3 regions of the Halomonas marinisediminis genome follow, and region 2 is predicted to be linked to each of the others. Evidence: riboswitches for the same ligand, from Rfam matches in the RefSeq annotation. Region 2 holds a riboswitch; each other region holds the start of a gene.
The links. Region 2 has a riboswitch for thiamine pyrophosphate ahead of thiO (glycine oxidase ThiO). Riboswitches for the same ligand answer to the same signal wherever they lie in the genome.

Region 1: it holds a riboswitch for thiamine pyrophosphate, as region 2 does, so the genes downstream of both, E0702_RS02630 (3-oxoacyl-ACP reductase) here and thiO (glycine oxidase ThiO) in region 2, are expected to answer to the same signal.
Region 3: it holds a riboswitch for thiamine pyrophosphate, as region 2 does, so the genes downstream of both, tenA (thiaminase II) here and thiO (glycine oxidase ThiO) in region 2, are expected to answer to the same signal.

The regions. Positions count from the first base shown of each region.
Region 1 covers NZ_SLTR01000002.1:180,007-187,010, reverse strand. Annotated here, with positions in the region: gene E0702_RS02640 (sodium:solute symporter family transporter) at 1-1,246, shown strand, start outside; gene E0702_RS02635 (LLM class flavin-dependent oxidoreductase) at 1,336-2,646, opposite strand; gene E0702_RS02630 (3-oxoacyl-ACP reductase) at 2,646-3,452, opposite strand; TPP riboswitch at 3,486-3,579, opposite strand; tRNA gene E0702_RS02625 (tRNA-Gly) at 3,944-4,018, opposite strand; tRNA gene E0702_RS02620 (tRNA-Glu) at 4,057-4,132, opposite strand; tRNA gene E0702_RS02615 (tRNA-Gly) at 4,211-4,285, opposite strand; tRNA gene E0702_RS02610 (tRNA-Glu) at 4,345-4,420, opposite strand; tRNA gene E0702_RS02605 (tRNA-Gly) at 4,424-4,498, opposite strand; tRNA gene E0702_RS02600 (tRNA-Glu) at 4,523-4,598, opposite strand; gene E0702_RS02595 (Hsp20/alpha crystallin family protein) at 5,020-5,460, shown strand; gene E0702_RS02590 (Hsp20/alpha crystallin family protein) at 5,487-5,891, shown strand; gene E0702_RS02585 (Hsp20/alpha crystallin family protein) at 5,946-6,428, shown strand; tRNA gene E0702_RS02580 (tRNA-Met) at 6,603-6,679, shown strand; gene E0702_RS02575 (M18 family aminopeptidase) at 6,724-7,004, opposite strand, start outside.
Region 2 covers NZ_SLTR01000001.1:335,099-342,102, forward strand. Annotated here, with positions in the region: gene E0702_RS01565 (argininosuccinate synthase) at 1-1,159, opposite strand, end outside; gene rnt (ribonuclease T) at 1,336-2,004, shown strand; gene E0702_RS01575 (Grx4 family monothiol glutaredoxin) at 2,155-2,490, opposite strand; gene argF (ornithine carbamoyltransferase) at 2,655-3,581, shown strand; gene E0702_RS01585 (hypothetical protein) at 3,660-3,965, shown strand; TPP riboswitch at 4,032-4,152, shown strand; gene thiO (glycine oxidase ThiO) at 4,214-5,320, shown strand; gene thiS (sulfur carrier protein ThiS) at 5,307-5,534, shown strand; gene E0702_RS01600 (thiazole synthase) at 5,534-6,352, shown strand; gene ggt (gamma-glutamyltransferase) at 6,512-7,004, shown strand, end outside.
Region 3 covers NZ_SLTR01000002.1:75,255-82,258, reverse strand. Annotated here, with positions in the region: gene E0702_RS02125 (hypothetical protein) at 1-1,008, shown strand, start outside; TPP riboswitch at 1,069-1,192, shown strand; gene tenA (thiaminase II) at 1,265-1,933, shown strand; TPP riboswitch at 2,036-2,158, shown strand; gene thiC (phosphomethylpyrimidine synthase ThiC) at 2,238-4,127, shown strand; gene E0702_RS02110 (porin family protein) at 4,188-4,688, opposite strand; gene E0702_RS02105 (diacylglycerol/lipid kinase family protein) at 4,907-5,776, shown strand; gene E0702_RS02100 (EamA family transporter) at 5,797-6,708, opposite strand; gene E0702_RS02095 (acetate/propionate family kinase) at 6,863-7,004, shown strand, end outside.

The sequences.
Region 1 (7,004 bases), on a different contig from region 2:
CCAGGCGGCCACCTGGGGCGGCCTGGGTGCCATTGCCGGCTATGCGCTGGGCTCGCTGGCGCCCCGGCTGGTGATGATTCCCCTGGGGCGGCGCCTGCGCGAGCTCTCGCCGGGCGGCCACTCGCTGACCGAGTTCGTGATGAGCCGCTACGGGCGCCCCATGTACGCCTTCACCCTGGTCATCATGCTGTTCTACCTGTTCATCTCCCTGGCCGCGGGAATCACCGCCATCGCCAAGATGGTCGGGCTACTGGCGCCGGTCCCGCTGTGGGCGACCAGCTCGGTGGTAATGGCGGCCACCCTGCTCTACACCCTGTATGGCGGACTGCGTGCCTCGATCTTTACCGACAAGGTGCAGATGATCGTGATCATGCCGCTGCTCGCCGTGCTGCTGATCGTCGGCTGGCAGGCCGCCGGCGGCGTCGACCCCACCCTCGCCGGACTCGAGGCGGCGGCGCCGCAACTGCTGGATATCACCGACCTGGGGGGGCTCAAGGCCGGCCTTACCTTCTTCCTGGCCGTGATGCTGACCGGACTCTTCTATCAAGGCAACTGGCAGCGGGTCTACGCGGCGCAGAGCAACCGCGCCGTGGGCCTTGGCTTTCTGCTCGGCGGCCTGTTGAGCGCCCCGATGATCTTCGTGATGGGCCTGTTCGGCCTGGCGTTCGTGGGGCTGGGTCTGCCCGGTGACGGCTCGGTCGCGCTGTTCAGTGTGCTGCTCGCCGATATTCCCGGCTGGTTCGCCGTGGGCCTGATCTTCCTGGGCCTGGCGCTGGTCATGAGCAGCGCCGACACCACCATCAGCGCCGCCTCGAGCATGATCGCCGTGGATGGCGGACGGCTGCTGCCTGACGCCAGCGGCCAGCGGCTGATGCGGCTGTCGCGCTGGCTGATCCTGCTGCTGGCACTGCCGGTGACCTTCGTGGCCGCCCAGGGCTACAGCGTGCTCTACCTGTTCCTGCTGGCCGACCTGCTCTGCTGCGCGGCGGCCTTCCCGGTATTCTTCGGGCTGTTCAATCGCCGCTTCGACGGCCGCGCCGCGGTACTGGCCACGCTCAGCGGTCTGGTCGCCGGACTCTTCCTCTTCCCGGCCCCGGGCGACGCCTTGAACACCCTGATGGAGTCCTTCCTGCTCGCCACCTTCGTGCCGGTCGTGACGGGCCTGGCGCTCCTGGCGCTGCTGCCGGCGAAGCAACGCTTCGACTTTGCGGCACTGAGCGCCGGCACCCGACGCTTCGAGGGGTAAGCGCCTTTCGCACCAGAACGCACAACGCCCCTCGAAAGGGGCGTTGTTTATTGTGGGGAACCGCTAACGTGAACGGATCACCAGGAGGTTCAGCCCGCCGGCCTCTCGAGGCCGAAGTGCCCCCGCAGCGTCGCCGCTTCGTACTCTTCCCGGAAGAGTCCGCGACGCTGAAGCTCCGGCACCACCTGATCCACGAAGTCCTCGATCCCGGAGGGTAGCGACGGCGGCATCAGGTTGAAGCCGTCCGCCCCGCGGCCGTGGAACCAGCGCTCCATCTCATCGGCAATGCTCTCCGGGGTACCGATCATGGTGCAGTGGCCGCCGCCCGCGGCGAGCCGCCCCAGCAGCTCGCGCAGGGTGGGCTGCTCGGTCTCGATGATGCGCAGGATGGTGGCATAGCGCCCCTGGGGACCACGAAACTCGGCCAGCGGCGGTAGTGGCGGCACCGGGGCATCCAGCTCCCAGTCACTGCAGTCCTGCTCGATAAACAGCCCCAGCTGACGCAGCGAGGCCTCCACCGGCAGACAGTCGTCCAGCTCGCGCTGCTTGGCACGAGCCTCCTCCATGGTAGCGCCCACATAGGTGACGAGCCCCGGCAGGATCGGCACCGGCGCGGTGCGCCCGGCCGCCGCCACCCGCGACTTGATATCCCGATAATAGGCCTGAGCGGCCTCCAGGTCGTAGGCGACCGCATAGATCGCCTCGGCGTAGCGCGCCGCCAGATCGCGCCCCTGGGAAGAAGCACCCGCCTGTATCAGTACCGGGTTGCCCTGGGGAGGACGCGGCAGGTTGAGGGGCCCATCGACCAGGAAGTGCTCGCCATGATGGTCAATCTGGCGCACCTTGTCGGGATCGGCATAACGGCCCTGACGATCGCGTTCGATGGCGTCGTCGGACCAGCTGTCCCACAGCGCCAATACCGTCTGCACAAACTCCTCGGCACGCGCATAGCGCTCGGCATGCGGTGGCATGGCCGCATAGCCGTGGTTGCGCGCCTCGCTGTCGAACATCGAGGTCACCACATTCCAGCCCACTCGCCCACCGGAGATGTGGTCCAGCGAGCCCACCAGCCTGGCGGCGTGGAAGGGAGTGTAGAAGGTGCTCGAGATCGTGCTGATCAGCCCGATCCGCCGAGTGGCCCGACTCATGGCGGAGAGTGCGGTCAGCGGCTCGAGGTGCCAGTGGAAGCCATCTTCCACGCTGCCGGCACTCATGCCGTCGGCGAAGAACAGCGCATCCAGCTTGCCACGCTCGGCGGTGAGGGCCAGGGACTCATAGTAGGCGATGTCGCCGAGGCGCTCGGCGCAGGAGTCGGGATGGCGCCATGCCGCGCGATGGTGGCCATTGCCCATCACGAACAGATTGAGGTGCAGCTTCTCGTCGGGATTGCGTGCCTTCATCACCCTTTCACCAGTCCACCGTCGACGATCAGGTTCTGACCGGTGACTGCCCTGGCCCAGGGTGAGGCGAAGAACAGCGCCGCGTCGGCAAACTCCTCCGGGGTGGTCACCCGCCGCAGGGGGGTGTTCTGCGCGATCAGGTCGAAGACCGCCTCCGGGGTCGCACTGGACGCATCGGTCGTGCGCAGCAACCCACCGGAGATCATGTTCACGGTGATGTTGTCGGGCCCCAGGTCGTTGGCGAGCGTGCGGGTCAGCGAGAGCAGCGCGGCCTTGCCGGCGGTATAGTCGTGGTACGGCACGACGGGGTTCTGGAACAGATTGGTGCCGATATTGACGATGCGCCCACCTCCCTGCTCGCGCATGCCGGCCAGCGCCGCCTGGATGGTGTTCAGCGCTCCCCGGTTGACACCCTCGAGCTGCTGCTGAAGCTGCGACCAGTCCAGGGCATCGGCGTCGGGACGCGCGTCGCCGTTGAAGGTGAACGCGGGCAGGGCATTATTGACCACGGTGGTAATCGGCGTGCCGAAATGCTCACGAGCCTGCTCGAACAGCGACTTGATCGCCTCGGCGTCACGCACGTCGGCCTGGACGGCCAGCACCCGCTGCGGCGCCTCCTTCACCAGTGCCTCGGCGGCATCGCGACTCTGGAAATAGTTCACCACCACCCGGGCGCCCTGACCGAGAAAGGCTCGGGTCAGATGAGCGCCGAGCCCACGAGCACCGCCGGTGACAAGCACGACCTGCCGGTCGATGGCCTGCTGGTCGATGGCTTGCTGGTCGATGGATAGAGAGGAAACGGCCATGACGACTCCTTGGTACGCGGCAAAGGGCGCCGCGCTGGAGCCGGCCGACATCCCTTCGCCAGTGTGAACTGGATCAGGTTCGACGGGTATTTTCTCAGCGGCCACGACCGCACCCCGTGTCTAGTGGGGCACCATAGCGCATTCGGACGGACAGCAACAGCCGGGCCGGCATTCCGGCTCATGCAGTGAGCCCTGGCCTGACCGGGTAAACAAGGGAATCTTCTGGAGTGAAATACGAAAAACGGCAAGACATCATCAGCCAGGCTGGCGCCTTGGCTTATGCTCAGAAGCTTATAATCAGAATTCAGGGGGGGGGGAACCGACTGGAGCGGGAAGGAGATTCGATCGGACTGGCGTTCCAGCTCATGACCCGAGCCTTGGCCAATAGCATGAAACCGACTGGAGCGGGAAGGAGATTTGACGGGGCTGCCTTCAGCCGGGCTGGCGCTCCAGCTCCTGACGCGAGCCTTGGCCAGTAGCATGAAACCGATTGGAGCGGGAAAGGAGATTCGAACTCCCGACCCTCGCCTTGGCAAGGCGATGCTCTACCACTGAGCTATTCCCGCATCATATCGGTACTACTGTCGGTGCAACGAGAGCGAGTTGGCGTCCCATAGGGGGTTCGAACCCCTGTTCCCGCCGTGAAAGGGCGGTGTCCTGGACCACTAGACGAATGGGACGCATGGAGCGGGATAGGAGATTCAACCGGGCTGGTGTACCAGATCCTGACCCGAGCCTTGGCTCTCTTACCGCAACATTGGAGCGGGAAAGGAGATTCGAACTCCCGACCCTCGCCTTGGCAAGGCGATGCTCTACCACTGAGCTATTCCCGCCTGTCTCGCACTTCTCGTTCTACTTCTACCTCGACGACTCACTGCTGCTGCCGAAGAAGTGGCGTCCCATAGGGGGTTCGAACCCCTGTTCCCGCCGTGAAAGGGCGGTGTCCTGGACCACTAGACGAATGGGACGCATGGAGCGGGAAAGGAGATTCGAACTCCCGACCCTCGCCTTGGCAAGGCGATGCTCTACCACTGAGCTATTCCCGCACTCCGGTTACCTGACGAGTCGAGTGGCGTCCCATAGGGGGTTCGAACCCCTGTTCCCGCCGTGAAAGGGCGGTGTCCTGGACCACTAGACGAATGGGACGCAATGTCTCGTCTCGTCGAGATGGCGCGCATATTAACGACCGCCTGGCGGAGTGTCAAGCACGACTAGACACCCAACAACCCCGGCTGTGCTGTCCGCGGCCAACCGCCCAGCGTCTCGCCGCTCGGCGACTGATTCGAACTTTACGCCATGGGAGTGGGCCGTGGCATCAGCAAGCCGATAGCAACATCAGTGATACTCACGCGACGCAATCGGGGACGACTTGATAATTACCCACCGCGCTCCCATCTATAGATTGCGTGGAATGCCGCAACATGGGGCCGACATGCCTCTTCCTGCCGGACCGACGACGGTTCTGCTTCTTCTTTTGCGACGTTTGCGACACTTCCACCAATAAGACTCGTTCGCACCCCTGGTGAGAACGTGCAGTGTCTGAAAACCGTGAGAAGAGGAGAAGACAATGCTGAATTTCGGATTGCCATCGGCACAATGGGATCCTTTTGCCGAGCTGAGGCAACTTCAATCGCAGATGAACCGCCTGTTCGCCGGCGGCGCGCGCACCGTCGGCGATGGCGCCTGGCCGCCGGTGAATATGTGGCTAAGCGATAACAGTGTCGTGGTCACCGCCGAGATACCGGGTGTCGGCACCGACGACATCGATCTGACCGTGCGTGAAAACACCCTGATCATCGCCGGCAAGCGCAGCTCCCCCACCGAAGACGAGAGTGCGTCCTGGCACCGCCGCGAGCGCCCAACGGGCGAATTCTCACGCTCGATCCGCCTGCCCCTGAGGGTGGATCCCGACAAGGTCGAGGCGCGGGCGAAGAACGGCGTTCTGGAGATCGAGATGGGCCGCCCCGATGCGGAACAGCCGCGCAAGATCTCGGTCAAGGCCAGTTGACGAACGGGAAAATAAGGAGGCGTGACATGGTACAGGAGCTCAAGAAGACAGGCGGTGACGTCGCAACGACCAGCGAGCGTAACGAAGAGAGCATCAGCGGCCCCGTGTTCCGACCGGCCACTGATATCGTCGAGAAGGATGGCGTTGTGACGCTGGCCATCGACATGCCGGGGGTGACGCCCGACAGCGTCGATGTCTCGGTCGAGAACCGCGCACTGACGGTGCGGGGAGTCATCGACGCGCCTGCGCCTGAAGGTTACCGGCGCATCTATGCCGAATATGCGCCAGGCACCTTCGAGCGGGCCTTCAGCCTGCCCGAAACAATCGATGCGAACGGCATCGAGGCCAGCCACCGCGACGGTGTGCTCACGCTCAGGCTAACGAAGAGCGAGGCCGCCAAGCCGAAGCGGATCGAAGTCAAGGCTACCTGAAGCGGCCTCGACCCACCTTGGCAACCACGTGGCAAACACGAAAGGAGGATCAAGATGGCATTCAGTGATCTTATTCCCTGGAGCCGGGAGCGAAACCGGGCGCCGGCCCGCCGCGAGGCGGACGAGAACCCGATGGTCACGCTGCAGCGTGACCTGAACCGTGTGTTCGAGGATTTCTGGGCACGCTTCGACAGCCCCTTCGGGGACAATCTCGCCGCCGGGCCGCGCACCAACATCTCGGAGACCGATGAGGCGATGCTGGTCTCGGTTGACCTGCCGGGGCTCGATGACAAGGACATCGAGGTGAACGTCACCGATGACATGCTGACGATTCGTGGCGAGCGCGAGGAGAAGAGCAACGAAGGCGACTTCACCTCGCAATCGCGGCGCAGCTTCCATCGGATGATCCCGGTGCCACCGGGCGTGGACCCCGAAAAGGCCGAGGCGGAGTTCAAGCGCGGCGTGTTGACCGTCACGCTACCCAAGACCGAAGAGGCCAAGTCAAGGGTGAAGCGTATCGATGTCAAGTCGGAGTAATCCGACAGAGCTGGCCGCGGACCGGACGATCTGGCCCGCGGCCAATCCGCTTTAATCGCCAGCCTCTCGCCGGTAGATGCGACACCCCGAAGAGGCCGTGCGGGATAATGCGGGATCAGGATCCACATCAAACGCTTGACAGTCCGTCCGGCGATGGATAGATTACGCGCCGCTGGCTACGTAGCTCAGTTGGTTAGAGCACATCACTCATAATGATGGGGTCCCCTGTTCGAGTCAGGGCGTAGCCACCAGAATCACGCAACCCGGCGCCATCGGCGCCGGGTTTTTTGTGTGCTCAAGCCAGCTCGAGGCGGTTGCAGAAGGCAGCCAGCACCCGCGCCAGATAGGCCACATCTTCGCTTCCCGCGGTCTCGCGGATCGAGTGCATGGCCCACTGCGGCACCCCCACATCGAGGGTCGGCACACCGAGCTCGGTGGCGGTGATCGGCCCGATGGTGCTGCCACACCCCATGTCGGCACGCGTCACGAAGCTCTGTACGGGCACCTCGGCCTCGCGACAGAGGTCGCGAAACAGCGCCGCCGTCGCACTGTTGGTGGCATAGCGCTGACTGGCAT
Region 2 (7,004 bases):
AACCTTCGGCATCCTTCTGGTCGTAGGCGCCGGCATCATCCTCGAAGGTCGCGATGGACTCGTCGAACAGCGACTGATCGGACTGGCGACCGGCGACGATGACGTTGCCCTTGTAGAGCTTGAGGCGAACCACACCCGAGACATTGCGCTGGGTCTCGTCGATGGCGGCCTGCAGCATGCGACGCTCAGGGCTCCACCAGTAGCCGTTATAGATGACCTCGGCATACTTGGGCATCAGCTCATCCTTGAGGTGGGCCTCTTCACGGTCGAGCGTCAGCGACTCGATGGCGCGGTGTGCCTTGAGCATGATGGTGCCTCCGGGCGTCTCGTAGCAGCCGCGAGACTTCATGCCGACATAGCGGTTCTCGACGATATCGAGACGGCCGATGCCATTATCGCCACCCATCTTGTTGAGCTTCTCGAGCACCTCATGGGGCTTCATCGGCACCCCATCAATGGCCACGATATCGCCTTGGTCAAAGGTGAGCTCGACGTAGGTGGGCTCGTCCGGGGCGGCCTCCGGCGAGACGCTCCAGCGCCACATGTCCTCTTCTGCTTCGGCCCAGGGATCCTCGAGGATGCCCCCCTCGTAGGAGATATGCAGCAGGTTGGCATCCATGGAGTATGGCGACTTCTTCTTCTGACCGGCGAAGTCCACCGGGATGTCGTGCTGCTGGCAGTAAGCCATCAGCTTCTCGCGGGAGTTGAGGTCCCACTCACGCCACGGGGCGATCACCTTGACACCGGGCTTCAGCGCGTAGGCACCGAGCTCGAAGCGCACCTGGTCGTTGCCCTTGCCGGTGGCGCCGTGGGAGATGGCGTCGGCGCCAGTCTGGTTGGCGATTTCGATCAGACGCTTGGCGATCAGCGGGCGGGCGATGGAGGTACCGAGCAGGTACTCGCCCTCATAGATGGTATTGGCACGGAACATCGGGTAGACGTAGTCGCGCACGAACTCCTCGCGAAGATCCTCGATGTAGATCTCCTTGACGCCCAGTGCCTGAGCCTTGGCACGCGCCGGTTCCACCTCCTCGCCCTGACCGATGTCAGCGGTGAAGGTCACCACCTCGCAGTTGTAGGTTTCCTGCAACCACTTGACGATTACGGAGGTGTCCAGGCCGCCGGAGTAGGCCAGCACCACCTTCTTGACATCGGACATTCGAGGAGCTCCTTTCTGATGAATACGAGAGACCTGCCAGTATAGCGCGCCAACCTGGCCTCGAATACCGCCCATCCACGGGACCTCAAGGGAGCGAGCTGCTAGACTGCGCGAATTCGAGCCGGGCCGCGGCCAGCCTGCCCGTGACATCAATGCCAAACACGAAGGAGAGGTGCATGAGCGAGGCAATCGCCCGCGACCTGATGGCACAGCGATTCCGCAGCTACCTGCCGGTGGTGGTCGACATGGAAACCGGCGGTTTCGATTCCGAGCGCAATGCGATCCTCGAGATCGCCGCGGTCACCCTGACCATGAACGCCGAGGGTTACCTGCTCCCCGAGTCGACCTATGCCTTCCACGTGGAGCCCTTTGCGGGTGCCAGCATCGAGCAGTCGGCACTGGACTTTACCGGCATCCGGCTCGACGATCCCCTGCGTCGCCAGGTGGCGGTCAACGAGTCCGAGGCGCTCAACGAGATCTTTCGTCCCATACGCAAGTCGATCAAGGCCCATGGCTGCACCCGCGCCATCCTGGTCGGCCACAACTCGGCGTTCGATCACGGTTTCCTCAATGCCGCGGTGAACCGCTGCGGCATCAAGCGCAATCCTTTCCACCCCTTCTCCAGTTTCGATACCGCCTCCCTGGCCGGCCTGATGTACGGCCAGACGGTACTGGCCCGGGCCTGCCGGGCCGCCGGCATCGAATTCAACAACAGCGAGGCGCATTCGGCTCGCTATGATACCGAGCGCACCGCCGAGCTGTTCTGCGCCATGGTCAACCGCTACAAGGAGATCGGCGGCTGGGCCCAGACTCAGCGCGAACAGGGGATGGAAGAAGCACCGTAAGCTGGAAGCTGGAAGCTGGAAGCTGGAAGCTGGAAATCAGTATTAAACTGCTCCCCCACACAGCAAACATCCCCGCAGCATGGCTGCGGGGATGTTTTTCTTCGAGCTCCAAGCTTCCAGGCGCAAAGCGCCGCTTTTCAGGCTTGACGCTTAAGCGTCGTCCTTGTGCTTGGCGGCCGTTTCCTTGATCAGCGTCTCGAGCTCGCCGTTCTGGTGCATCTCCATCACGATGTCGCAGCCGCCGACCAGCTCGCCCTCGACCCACAGCTGGGGGAAGGTGGGCCAGTTGGCGTACTTGGGCAGCTCGGCCCGGATATCCGGGTTATCCAGAATATTGACGAAGGCAAAGCGCTCGCCACAGGCCATCAGCGCCTGCACCGTCTGGGCGGAGAAGCCGCACTGGGGCAGCTGCGGGGTGCCCTTCATGTAGATCAGGATCGGGTTTTCGCCGATCTGGCGCTGGATGTTTTCGAGGGTGGTGCTCATGGCGTCTCCCTATGGGTGTAGCGGACAACAGAGGTCGCGAATGCCGGGACGATCAATACCTGATCCCGGCGGTAGGTCTTGGTGCCAGCCATTCTACTGATCCACAACGCGTTGCGCATCCCCCGGCGGCTGGCTAGGATGAGCGCTTTTGCGAGGAGCACCGCATGGCCACTCGGCACTTCCTGACCCTGATGGATGCCAGCCCTGAAGAGCTGAGCTACATGATTCAGCGCGCCATTACCATAAAGAACGCGCTCAAGGTGGAGGGGCCCACCTACACCCCCTTCCCGAATCACACCATGGCGATGATCTTCGAGAAGTCCTCGACCCGCACCCGGGTCTCCTTCGAGACCGCCATGGCACACTTCGGCGGCCATGCGCTGTTCCTCTCTCCCCGCGACACCCAGCTCGGCCGGGGCGAGCCCATCGGCGACACCGCTCGCGTGCTCTCCGAGATGGTCGATATCGTGATGATCCGCACCTTCTCCCACGCCGGACTCGAGTCATTCGCCGAGGCCAGCAGCGTGCCGGTGATCAACGCGCTGACCGACGACTATCATCCGTGTCAGCTGCTCGCCGATGTGATGACCTGGACCGAGCTACGCGGCAGCGTAAAGGGCAAGACCGCAGTATGGATCGGCGACGGCAACAACATGTGCCACTCCTGGATCAATGCAGCCCGCCAGTTCGACTTCCAGCTGCGCATCTGCTGCCCAGAAGGTTATGAGCCGCGCCAGGATATCCTCGAGGCCGCCGGCGATCGCGTCACCCTGCTACGTGACCCCGTCGAGGCCGTGACCGGCGCCGATCTGGTAACGACCGATGTCTGGGCCTCCATGGGACAGGAGGAGGAGCAGGCCAAGCGTGAGGCGGCCTTCGCCGATCTTCAGGTCACCGAAGCACTGCTCGATCGCGCTCACCAGGACGTGCTGTTCCTGCACTGCCTGCCGGCCCATCGCGGCGAGGAGATCAGCGAGACCCTGCTCGACGATCCGCGGGCCGTGGTCTGGCAGGAGGCGGGCAACCGTCTGCATGCCCAGAAGGCATTGATCGAGTTCCTGCTGCTCGGTGAGGTCCACGACGCGCCGTGACCCCCACTAGACCTTGGTCTTATCCGACCAAGGTTGTATAATGCGCCGCAGCAATTTCCACCAAGGAAGACGCGGCGCATGACTACCCCTTCAATCGACACCTTCGGGATGCAGCGCAGCCTGCGCCAATGCCTCGCCAACATGGCCGCCCTGCTCTATCGCCAGGGCCACGTGCTCGAAACCGTCACCGTACCCCATCGTGGCCTCGACCCCTCTGCGCTGGAAACGCTGAAGAGCGACAGCCGCGAATGGTCGGTCTGTCAGCGCATCCTCGAATCAAGCGAGGCCGCCACCTGGAACGACCAGCGCCGCTTCGTGCTGACCGGCATGGGGCGCGAACTGCTCTTCGACATGTTCGGAGAGGGCGCCGCCGACTGCGCCTGAATCCCGCCTGCCCCAGAAGGCCCGCCGACGCTCGATTGCGTCGGCGGGCCTTCTTGGTTATGTTGGCAGCTCTTGTCGGGGCGCCCCTCTCACCGTCATGCGGTATCAAGGGGCTGAGATCGGTATGGCCGAACCCGTTGAACCTGATCAGGTTGATGCCTGCGGAGGGAACAAGTTCGTGCCCCCAGCCCGTCCCTACCCTGCATCCAGCCTGATCTCCACACTGCCAACTGCCGGATGCACGCCTCATGAACGCCACCCCACAACGCCGCTTCGCCATCGCCGGCGCCGGCCTGCTCGGCCGCCTGACAGCCTGGCACCTGCTGCGCGACGGCCATGCCGTCAGCCTCTACGATGCAGGTGACCTTGACACGCCGCCCGCCGCAGCCTGGACCGCCGCCGGCATGGTCGCTCCCCTGGCCGAAACGGTTGTCAGCGAGCGCAGTGTCTATGAGATGGGGCAGATGGCTCTCGATCGCTGGCCCGGATGGCTGGCCGAACTCCAGGCGTCGGAGCTATGGCACCAGCACGGCAGCCTGGTGGTTGCCCACCCCCAGGATGGCAACGAGCTGATCCAGTTCCGCCGTGACCTTGCCGACACCCTGGGAGAAGGCGCCCTCTATCAGGAGCTGGATGGCAGCGGCATACATCATCTGGAACCCGATCTGACTCGCTTCCGCCACGGCCTGTTTCTTGCCGACGAAGCACACCTGGATAACCGCGAGCTGCTCACACGGCTGCTGGGGGCGATACGCGAGCTTGGCGGTGAGTGCCATGCCCATACCCCGGTGAAAGTGCATCCCGGCGAAGTGACCACCCCAACGGGAACGCACCACTTCGACCTGGTGATCGACTGCCGTGGCCATGGCGCCAAGACCAATCACCCCACCCTGCGCGGCGTGCGCGGCGAAACACTGCATGTAACGACCAACGAGATCACACTGACGCGGCCGGTGCGCCTGATGCATCCGCGCTACCAGCTCTATGTGGTCCCCAAGCCCAATGGACGCTTCGTCATCGGCGCCACCTCCATCGAGAGCGAAGATCGCTCACCGATATCGCTGCAATCCTCCCTGGAGCTTTCCAGCGCCCTCTATACTCTGTCACCGGCCTTCGCCGAGGCACGCATCCTTGAGCAGGGTGTCAACCTGCGCCCCGCCTTTCGCAACAACCTGCCCCGGGTTACCCTAAGCGATGGATTGATTAGCGCTAATGGACTGTTTCGCCACGGTTATCTGCTTGCCCCAGCCGTGGTTGAGCATCTATTGAGCGAGATTCGTGGCCACGGTGACAACCCCTTCGCCGACCTACTGGACGGCTCCGCCCCCAGGAGACCCTGTCGTGAAAGCGAGTGACCCCATGCATGAGATCACCCTGAGCCTCAACGGCGAGCCCGCCCGGCTTCCCGAAGGCACCCCCCTGACCCAGGCCCTGGAAGCGTGGGGGTATGGAGAGCGTCGCGTGGCCGTAGCCATCAACGATGCCTTCGCACCGCGCTCCACCTGGCCCGAGCGCACCCTCGGCGAGGGTGACCGTATCGATATCGTGGCCCCGGTAGGAGGCGGCTAATGCACACCCAATCACCCCATGACGATGCGCTGGTGCTCTATGAAGAGCGCTTCAACAGCCGTTTCCTGCTTGGCACCGCCCTCTACCCGTCGCCCCAGGTGATGCAGGGCGCCATCGAGGCCGCCGACTGCGCGATGCTGACCCTGGGGCTGCGTCGCCAGAATCCCGGCGGCGGTAACGCCGATGGCGACGGCGATGCCTTCTGGCAGATTCTGCGTGAAAGCGGCTGCCACCTGCTGCCCAACACTGCCGGCTGTCGCTCTGCCCGGGAAGCCATCACGCTCGCCGAGATGTCCCGGGAACTGTTCGACACACCCTGGATCAAGGTCGAGGTCATCGGCGACGACTACAACCTTCAGCCCGACCCCTTCGGTCTGCTGGAAGCCGCTCGGGAGCTGGTCGAGCAGGGCTTCAAGGTGCTGCCCTACTGCACCGACGATCTGGTGCTATGCCAGCGCCTCCAGGAGGCAGGCTGCCAGGCCCTGATGCCCTGGGGCGCACCGATCGGGACCGGGCGTGGCCTGATGAACCGTTACGCCCTGCGCACCCTGCGCGAGCGCATCGACGTGCCACTGATCATCGATGCCGGCCTCGGGGCTCCTTCCCAGGCCGCCGAAGCCATGGAGATGGGCTTTGATGGCGTGCTGCTCAACACCGCCGTGGCCAAGGCTCGTCGCCCGGCACAGATGTCGGCCGCCTTCGCCCGCGCCATCGAGGCGGGCCGCGAGGCCTATCTCGCCGGCCTGATGGAGCGTCGCCAGACCGCCAGCCCCAGCACGCCGACCCTGGGCCAGCCCTTCTGGCACGCCACACCCTGACACGACCGCCGGCCAGCGTCATCACGCTAGCCGGTTTGACAGCAGCGAACTATCCAACCTAACTGAATGGGCGGAACCCCGGACGCTGCCGCCCTCGATTGCCATAGCGTCCCGCCTCCCGAGGCAGCACCCCTGATCGTTATAAAAAGGAATAACACTATGACCGATCGTTCTCTATCGTTCCCTGCACCCCGGGCGCTGACCATCGCCCTCCTCTCGGCGAGCCTGCTGGCATCTCCAGCCGCCTTCTCACAACAAGCCATTCTCGAGGGTGAGCGCTTCCACCCTCAGGAGAGCTCCCACGGCATGGTGGCTTCCAGCCACTTTCTTGCCTCCGAGGTAGCACGGGATGTGCTCGCGGCTGGCGGCAACGCCGTGGACGCGGCGGTAGTCGCCGGCTTTGCCCTGGCCGTCACGCAGCCCCGCTCCGGCAATATCGGGGGTGGCGGCTTCATGCTGATCTCCGATGAACAGAGCGATGAAGTCATCGCCATCGACTACCGAGAGACCGCACCGGCAGCGGCCTTCGAGACCATGTTCCAGGATGAGAACGGCGAAGCGGTCACCGAGCGTTCACGCTTCACCCACCTGGCTGCTGGCGTGCCTGGCACCGTGGCCGGCCTGGCCATGGCACTGGAGAAGTACGGCACCC
Region 3 (7,004 bases), on a different contig from region 2:
CTGGCGACTCGCTTTCTGCACTACGAGGCTTTCGGTGACGGCTCGCTGATCCTTACGACCACTGACCCCGGAGCAGAGCTTCATCTGTCGATGCCTCGTTTCGGCCTGCGTCGCCAGGCGGACGCAGGCGCCCTGATCGAGGGGCGGCTGCTGGAGATTCGCAGCCAGGCACGCCATCTCGATATGTCCCAGGGGCTGAGCGAGCTGAATACGCGCATCGAGATCCCCTATCTCGTGGCACCGGATCTCGCCGCGTTCAACGACTATCTGCCCCCGGGTAGTACCCTCGAGCTGCTCGCCGGTCAGGCGCGCCTCGCCCTTCAGCTGCAGCTCGAGGGCATGCGTGCCCAGGGCCGGCTGGAGCTGCATGCACCGGAGGCTCGACTCGCCGTGCATAAGCAGACCCTGGATGGCACCCTGCATCTGGATACCCGACTCACCGACGGCCATCTGGACACTCTCGACTTCGATATCTCCGGCTCACGGCTCAGCCTGGACGGCGTGCGTCTGACCGATGCCGCCGGCAACCTCAGCCGCGGCTGGTGGGCACGGCTCACCCTCCCCGAGGGACGCCTGCGCTGGGAGACGCCGCTGACCCTCGACGCCAGACTGGAGCTGGCCATGCGCGACAGCGGCCTGCTGGTGAATCTACTCGTCGACGCCGCCCGAGAGCGACGCTGGCTGCGCAAACGCCTCACCCTCGGCGAGGTGCAGGGCGAGGCACGCGTTATCCTCGGCGACAACAGCGTGCGGTTGGAGAACCTCGACGTGCGGGGCGGCGATCGCCTGGAGCTTTTGGCCAACCTGGCCCTGCGCGATTCACGGCTCGTCGGCCGCGCCTTCGCCCGCTACGGGCCGCTGCGGCTAGGCATCGGCATCGACGATGGCGGGCGTCGCTGGCAGCTGCGCAACGCCCGGGCGTGGTACGCCAGTGGCCGGCCGGCCAGCGAGCTGGTACTGCCCGAGAGCGAGACATGGTTCGACAGCCTACGCCTCGAGACCGACTGAGCCGGGCGACTGGAAAGCGGCGGGCGACTGGAAAGCGGCGAGCGACCTGCTAGACTGGGCGTTCGCTTGACGGGGTGCCGGTGGAACCGGCTGAGATCGTCCCATGGCAGTGACTGTCATCACGACGAGGCCCGTTGAACCTGATCCGGTTAGTACCGGCGTAGGAATCAAGCGGTAGCCAGGCCACCTCTCTGCCCCTACCCTCCGCCTACGCCCTCTACCACCTGCCGGATTGCTTAGCTTGACCGGAGGCATGATGGGCTATCGATTCAGTGACCTTACGCAGGCCTGCCACGAAGACTGGCGCGCCTATATCGAGCACGACTTCGTGCGCCAGCTCGCCGCCGGCACCCTGCCGGAAGAGGCATTTCGCCACTACCTGAAGCAGGACTACCTGTTTCTGATTCACTTCGGGCGAGCCTATGCGCTGGCGACCTACAAGAGCCGCGATATCACCGAGCTGCGCCATAGCCTGGATGGCCTGAAGACCATCATCGATGTCGAACTCGGCCTGCATATCGACTACTGCCGCGAATGGGGTATCTCGGAGACCGACCTGGCCGGCCTGCCAGAAGCCCGCGCGACCATGGCCTATACCCGCTATGTGCTGGATACCGGCAACCGTGGCGATCTGCTCGATATGCACGTGGCCCTGGCCCCCTGCCTGGTCGGCTATGGGGTCATCTCCCAGTGGCAGGCCAAGCAGCCCTTTACCGTTCGCGGTGAGGCCAACCCCTTCGAGAAGTGGCTGCAGATGTATGAGAGTGACGAGTTCCAGGCCGCCATGCGCGACGAGATCGCCTGGCTCGACGCCCGCCTGGCCGATGTCACGCCCGAGCGGTTCGAACAGCTGGCCACCATCTTCCGCGACGCCACCCGCCTGGAGATCGATTTCTGGCAGATGGGGCTGGACCTCGCCGACTGATGGCGTATATCGGTTATTGAGACGGGAAGCGACGGAGAAGGCTGTCAGCCCGAACTAAACAGGCCTTATGATGCAATACGGCCCGCCTGGTGGCGGGCAACACCACGCTTGACGGGGTGCCGTTGAAGACGGCTGAGATCATGCCTCTCTCACCAGAGACACAGCATGGATCCCGTTGAACCTGAACTGGTTAGGACCAGCGTAGGGATCAAGCGACAGGCCGCGTGCGCCCGACGCCGTGGCCCCTGTCCTCCCCGCCTGTGTCCTCCCTGAACAAGACCCCGACAATCCAGGGGAGAACACCATGAGCAAGACCGCCCACTTCCTCGCCGAGAGCGCCCGCGTCGACGAGGCCGCCATCCAGCCGCTACCCGGCTCGCGCAAGCTCTACATCGAGGGCTCGCGCCCCGATATCCGTGTGCCTTTCCGCGAGATCACTCTCTCGCCGACCAGGACTTCAGGCGCCGATGAGGAGAACCCACCGCTGCTTGTCTATGACACCTCCGGCCCCTACACCGACCCCGAGGCCAAGATCGACCTGCGAAAGGGCCTGCCCGAGCTGCGCCGGGCATGGATCGATGAACGCGGCGACACCGAGTGGCTCGACGGTCCGACCTCCGAATACGGACGGCGCCGGGCCAACGACCCGATGCTCGCCAACCTGCGCTTCGACCTGACCCGCACGCCCCGTCGCGCCAAGGAAGGAAAGAACGTCACCCAGCTCCACTACGCCCGCCAGGGCATCATCACCCCGGAGATGGAGTTTATCGCCATCCGCGAGAACCAGCGTCGCCAGGCGCTGGGGACGGCGGAGGTCGAGCGCATCCTCGGCCACCAGCACGCCGGCCAGGGCTTCGGCGCCCGCCTGCCCGAGGAGATCACCCCGGAGTTCGTGCGCGACGAGGTGGCCGCCGGCCGGGCGATCATCCCCTGCAACATCAACCACCCGGAGTCCGAGCCGATGATCATCGGCCGCAACTTCCTGGTGAAGATCAACGGCAACCTCGGCAACTCGGCGGTCACCTCCTCCATCGAGGACGAGGTCGACAAGATGACCTGGGGCATCCGCTGGGGTGCCGACACCATCATGGACCTCTCCACCGGGCAGAACATCCACGAGACGCGCGAGTGGATCATCCGCAACGCCCCGGTGCCGATCGGCACCGTGCCGATCTACCAGGCCCTGGAGAAGGTCAACGGCGTGGCCGAGGACCTCACCTGGGAGGTGTTCCGCGATACCCTGATCGAGCAGGCCGAACAGGGCGTGGACTACTTCACCATCCACGCGGGGGTGCTACTGCGCTACGTGCCCCTGACCGCCAAGCGAGTCACCGGCATCGTCTCCCGGGGCGGGTCGATCATGGCCAAGTGGTGTCTCTTCCACCACCGGGAGAGCTTCCTCTACACCCATTTCGAGGAGATCTGCGAAATCTGCAAGCGTTACGATGTCGCCTTCTCGCTGGGCGATGGCCTGCGCCCCGGCTCGGTGGCCGACGCCAATGACGAGGCACAGTTCGCCGAGCTCGAGACCCTGGGTGAGCTGACCCGCATCGCCTGGAAGCACGACGTCCAGGTGATGATCGAGGGACCGGGCCACGTGCCCATGCACCTGATCAAGGAGAACATGGACAAGCAGCTCGTCGAGTGCGACGAGGCGCCCTTCTACACCCTGGGGCCGCTGACCACCGACATCGCGCCCGGCTACGATCACATCACCTCCGGCATCGGTGCGGCGATGATCGGCTGGTACGGTTGCGCCATGCTCTGCTACGTGACTCCCAAGGAGCACCTGGGCCTACCCAACAAGGACGACGTGAAGACCGGCATCATCACCTACAAGATTGCCGCTCATGCCGCCGACCTGGCCAAGGGCCATCCGGCCGCCCAGCGCCGCGACAACGCCCTATCGAAGGCGCGCTTCGAGTTTCGCTGGGAGGATCAGTTCAACCTCGGCCTGGACCCGGATACCGCTCGGGAGTACCACGACGAGACGCTACCCAAGGACTCGGCCAAGGTGGCGCACTTCTGCTCCATGTGCGGTCCCAAGTTCTGCTCAATGAAGATCACCCAGGAGGTGCGTGACTACGCTGCCAAGCACAATCTGGACGGCGATGCCGAGGCCGTGATGCAGGGCATGGAGGCCCAGGCGGAGAAGTTCCGCGACCAGGGCGCCGAACTCTACAAGCCAGTCTGACAAGACGACGCCCCCACCGAACGGTGGGGGCGCTTGCATCGACGGAACTGCCAGCGAGTATCAGAAGCGGTAGCGCACACCCACGCTTGCCGCATCGAAGGTGTACTGATCCTCGTCGAGGTAGCGCATGTAGTCGGCACCCAGTGCCACATTGGGCGCCACGTCGAACTCGGCACCGGCGCCGTAGGAAAAGCCGGACTCGCTATCGACATCTCCATCCACCTCGGTCATGCCGGCCAGGCCATAGAGACGAAACTCCTGGGAAACCGGCAGGATGCCCTTAGCGTAGAGCCCCACCAGGGAGTCCAGCTCGACCGGACCATCGGAGCCGCCACCTCCCAGGTGACCCTCCACGGCGAAGAAGTCGTTGAACTTGAGGCCACCGTTGACCCGCAGGCCGACACTGTCGCGGCTGCTTGCCGGGCCATCCGGGTTCAGCTCCCAGAACATGGCGTCACCGCCCACATAGCCCTGGGGATAGGGAGGCTGCTGGGCCTGGGCGGCGGTCGCAACGGCGGCAAGCAGGGCGGAAGTCACAGCGGCAATGGTAAGGGTCTTCATAACGCACTCCTCATTAACGAACAGTGTTTCCTAACACCCCCAAGTGTGGCCCCTCTACGACGAAGTATCAAGGGACAAATGTGCAACGTTGCGCTATAAGGGTGTCGTCCAGTTGCGACATACCATGACCCACCCCGCCTGGCTATACTCCTCTATCACGCAGGTGCCACGCAGATACCTACGCAGGCAGGGCTTACTCATCGGGAAAGGACCCAGGGATGCGTTACTGGTTGATCGCCAACACCCGTGCCGGAAGCGGCTCCCGCGGCGCAGACTTCTGGAAGCCGCGCCTCGAGCGGGCCGGTATCACGCCACACCAGGTTCGTGACCTGGGCGATGATGACTGGGAGACAGAGCTTGATACCGACGACACCGTGCTGGTCGCCGGCGGCGACGGCTCCGTCAACCGGGCCGCCAGGGTGTGCCTGGACCGGGGTGCCACCCTCGGCGTGCTGCCCTCCGGCACCGCCAATGACTTCTCGCGCAACCTCCACCTGCCGGATGATCCCGACGCCCTGTGCAGGGTTATCGCCAGGGGACGAGTCGAACGGGTCGATGTCGGCTGGCTCGACGACCAGCTGTTCCTCAATGTGGTGCATATCGGCCTGGGCACCCTGCCGACGACCCAGGCCTCGACGCGCCTCAAGCGCTGGCTGGGTCGCTTCAGCTATGCGGCCATGCTGCCGCAGCTGCGCCGCCTGGGTCTGACGCGTGGCTTCAAGGCCACCATCCACACCGATGACGAGCGCATCGAGGGGCGCTGGCTATCCCTGGCCATCGCCTCGGGGAGCTTCTTCGGCGGCGGCACGCGAGTCCCGGGTGCCTCACCCCGGAGTGGACGACTGACCCTCATTGCCGTGCGCCCTCGCCCCTGGTGGGAGCTGCTGTGGACCTTTCTGGTGACTCGCTATAAAGGAGCGACCCCCAGCGATAACGACAGCGTCGAGCAGTACGCCACCGCCGACTGTCGCATCCAGATGGAGCAACAGCATCGAATCACGGCCGACGGCGAACTGCTCGGCAAGTTCGCCGAGCTGCAGTTGCGTATCGACAAGGGCGCCCTGCCGGTGATTACCGGCAAGCGATAGGCGCCTCTTGCTCCCGCCCTTCACTCCTGTTTCGAGAGACTCAGTATCACGATGCCCGCCAGCACCATGCCGCCGCCCAGCAGCTGCACGGACGACAGCGTCTGGCCAAGTACCAGGTAGCCGAGCACCAGCGCCGCCACCGGCTCCATGTTCATGGCCGGGGCGTTACGCGCCATGTCCAGGCGCGGCACGCTGATAAACAGAATGGAGAAGGCCACGCCGTAGCACAGCGCCAGCGCGGCCAGCCCCCAGGCTCCAGCAGCGCTCTGGGGCAGGTCCATGCCGCCCGGTACCAGGCCGGCGGCGCCTGCCGCCAGCATGCTGACCAGTACCGTGAGCATGGTCAGCAGGCTGCGCAGGGTACTGCCCACGACGGCCAGGCGATGCTCGGTGATCCAGATGGCCACGGCGAACACCAGCGCGGCAGTCAGCCCAAGGCCCACGCCAAGCAGCCAGTCGGGCCCCATGGCAGCGGGATCGGCAAGCCAGGTCGGCACATCCAGCACCACCACCAGGCCGGCGAGAATCACCCCCATGACCAGCGCCGCGCGCAGCGTCGGTCGCGGCCCACCCAGCGCCCAGCTGAGCAGCGCCAGCTGGATCGGCGCGGTGTTCATCAGCAGCAGCGCCACCACCACCGGAATCCGCGCCACCGCCGAATAGAGCGAGAGACTCTGCACCACGATCAATAGCCCCACCAACAGTTGCCAACCGGCGGTACCCGCCGGCAGGCGCAACGACTTGCGCTGCAGCACCATCAGGGTTGCGAGCACCAACAGGGCCACACAGGAGCGCACCAGTATCGCCAGCAGCAGTCCGGTACCCTCATCGAAGGCGACCCGGGCGGCGACGTGGTTGGTGGCAAACAGCGTGGCCACACTGCACAGCAGCATGATGGCCAGTGGACGAGGCAGTGCGGCGGCTTTCGGCATGAAGCTTCCTTGCATAAGCAGTCAGTGGGGAGAACCTGAACGGTATGGCGGCCGATGCTTCGAACCGAAGCATGACGCGCATCAAGTGACGGGTACGACTGAGATTGAAGCCCCATGGTAGCCTAACGTCTTATTCTTTCCACGAGGCTCCTCGATGCGTGACCCGATCCTGGTGATCAACTGCGGCTCCTCCTCCATCAAGTATGCTGTGGTCTCCGACGCCCCCAGCCAGCCACGCCAGTCGGGCCTGGCCGAGCGTCTTGGCGGCGGCGACGCGCGTCTCAAGGGCATGGATG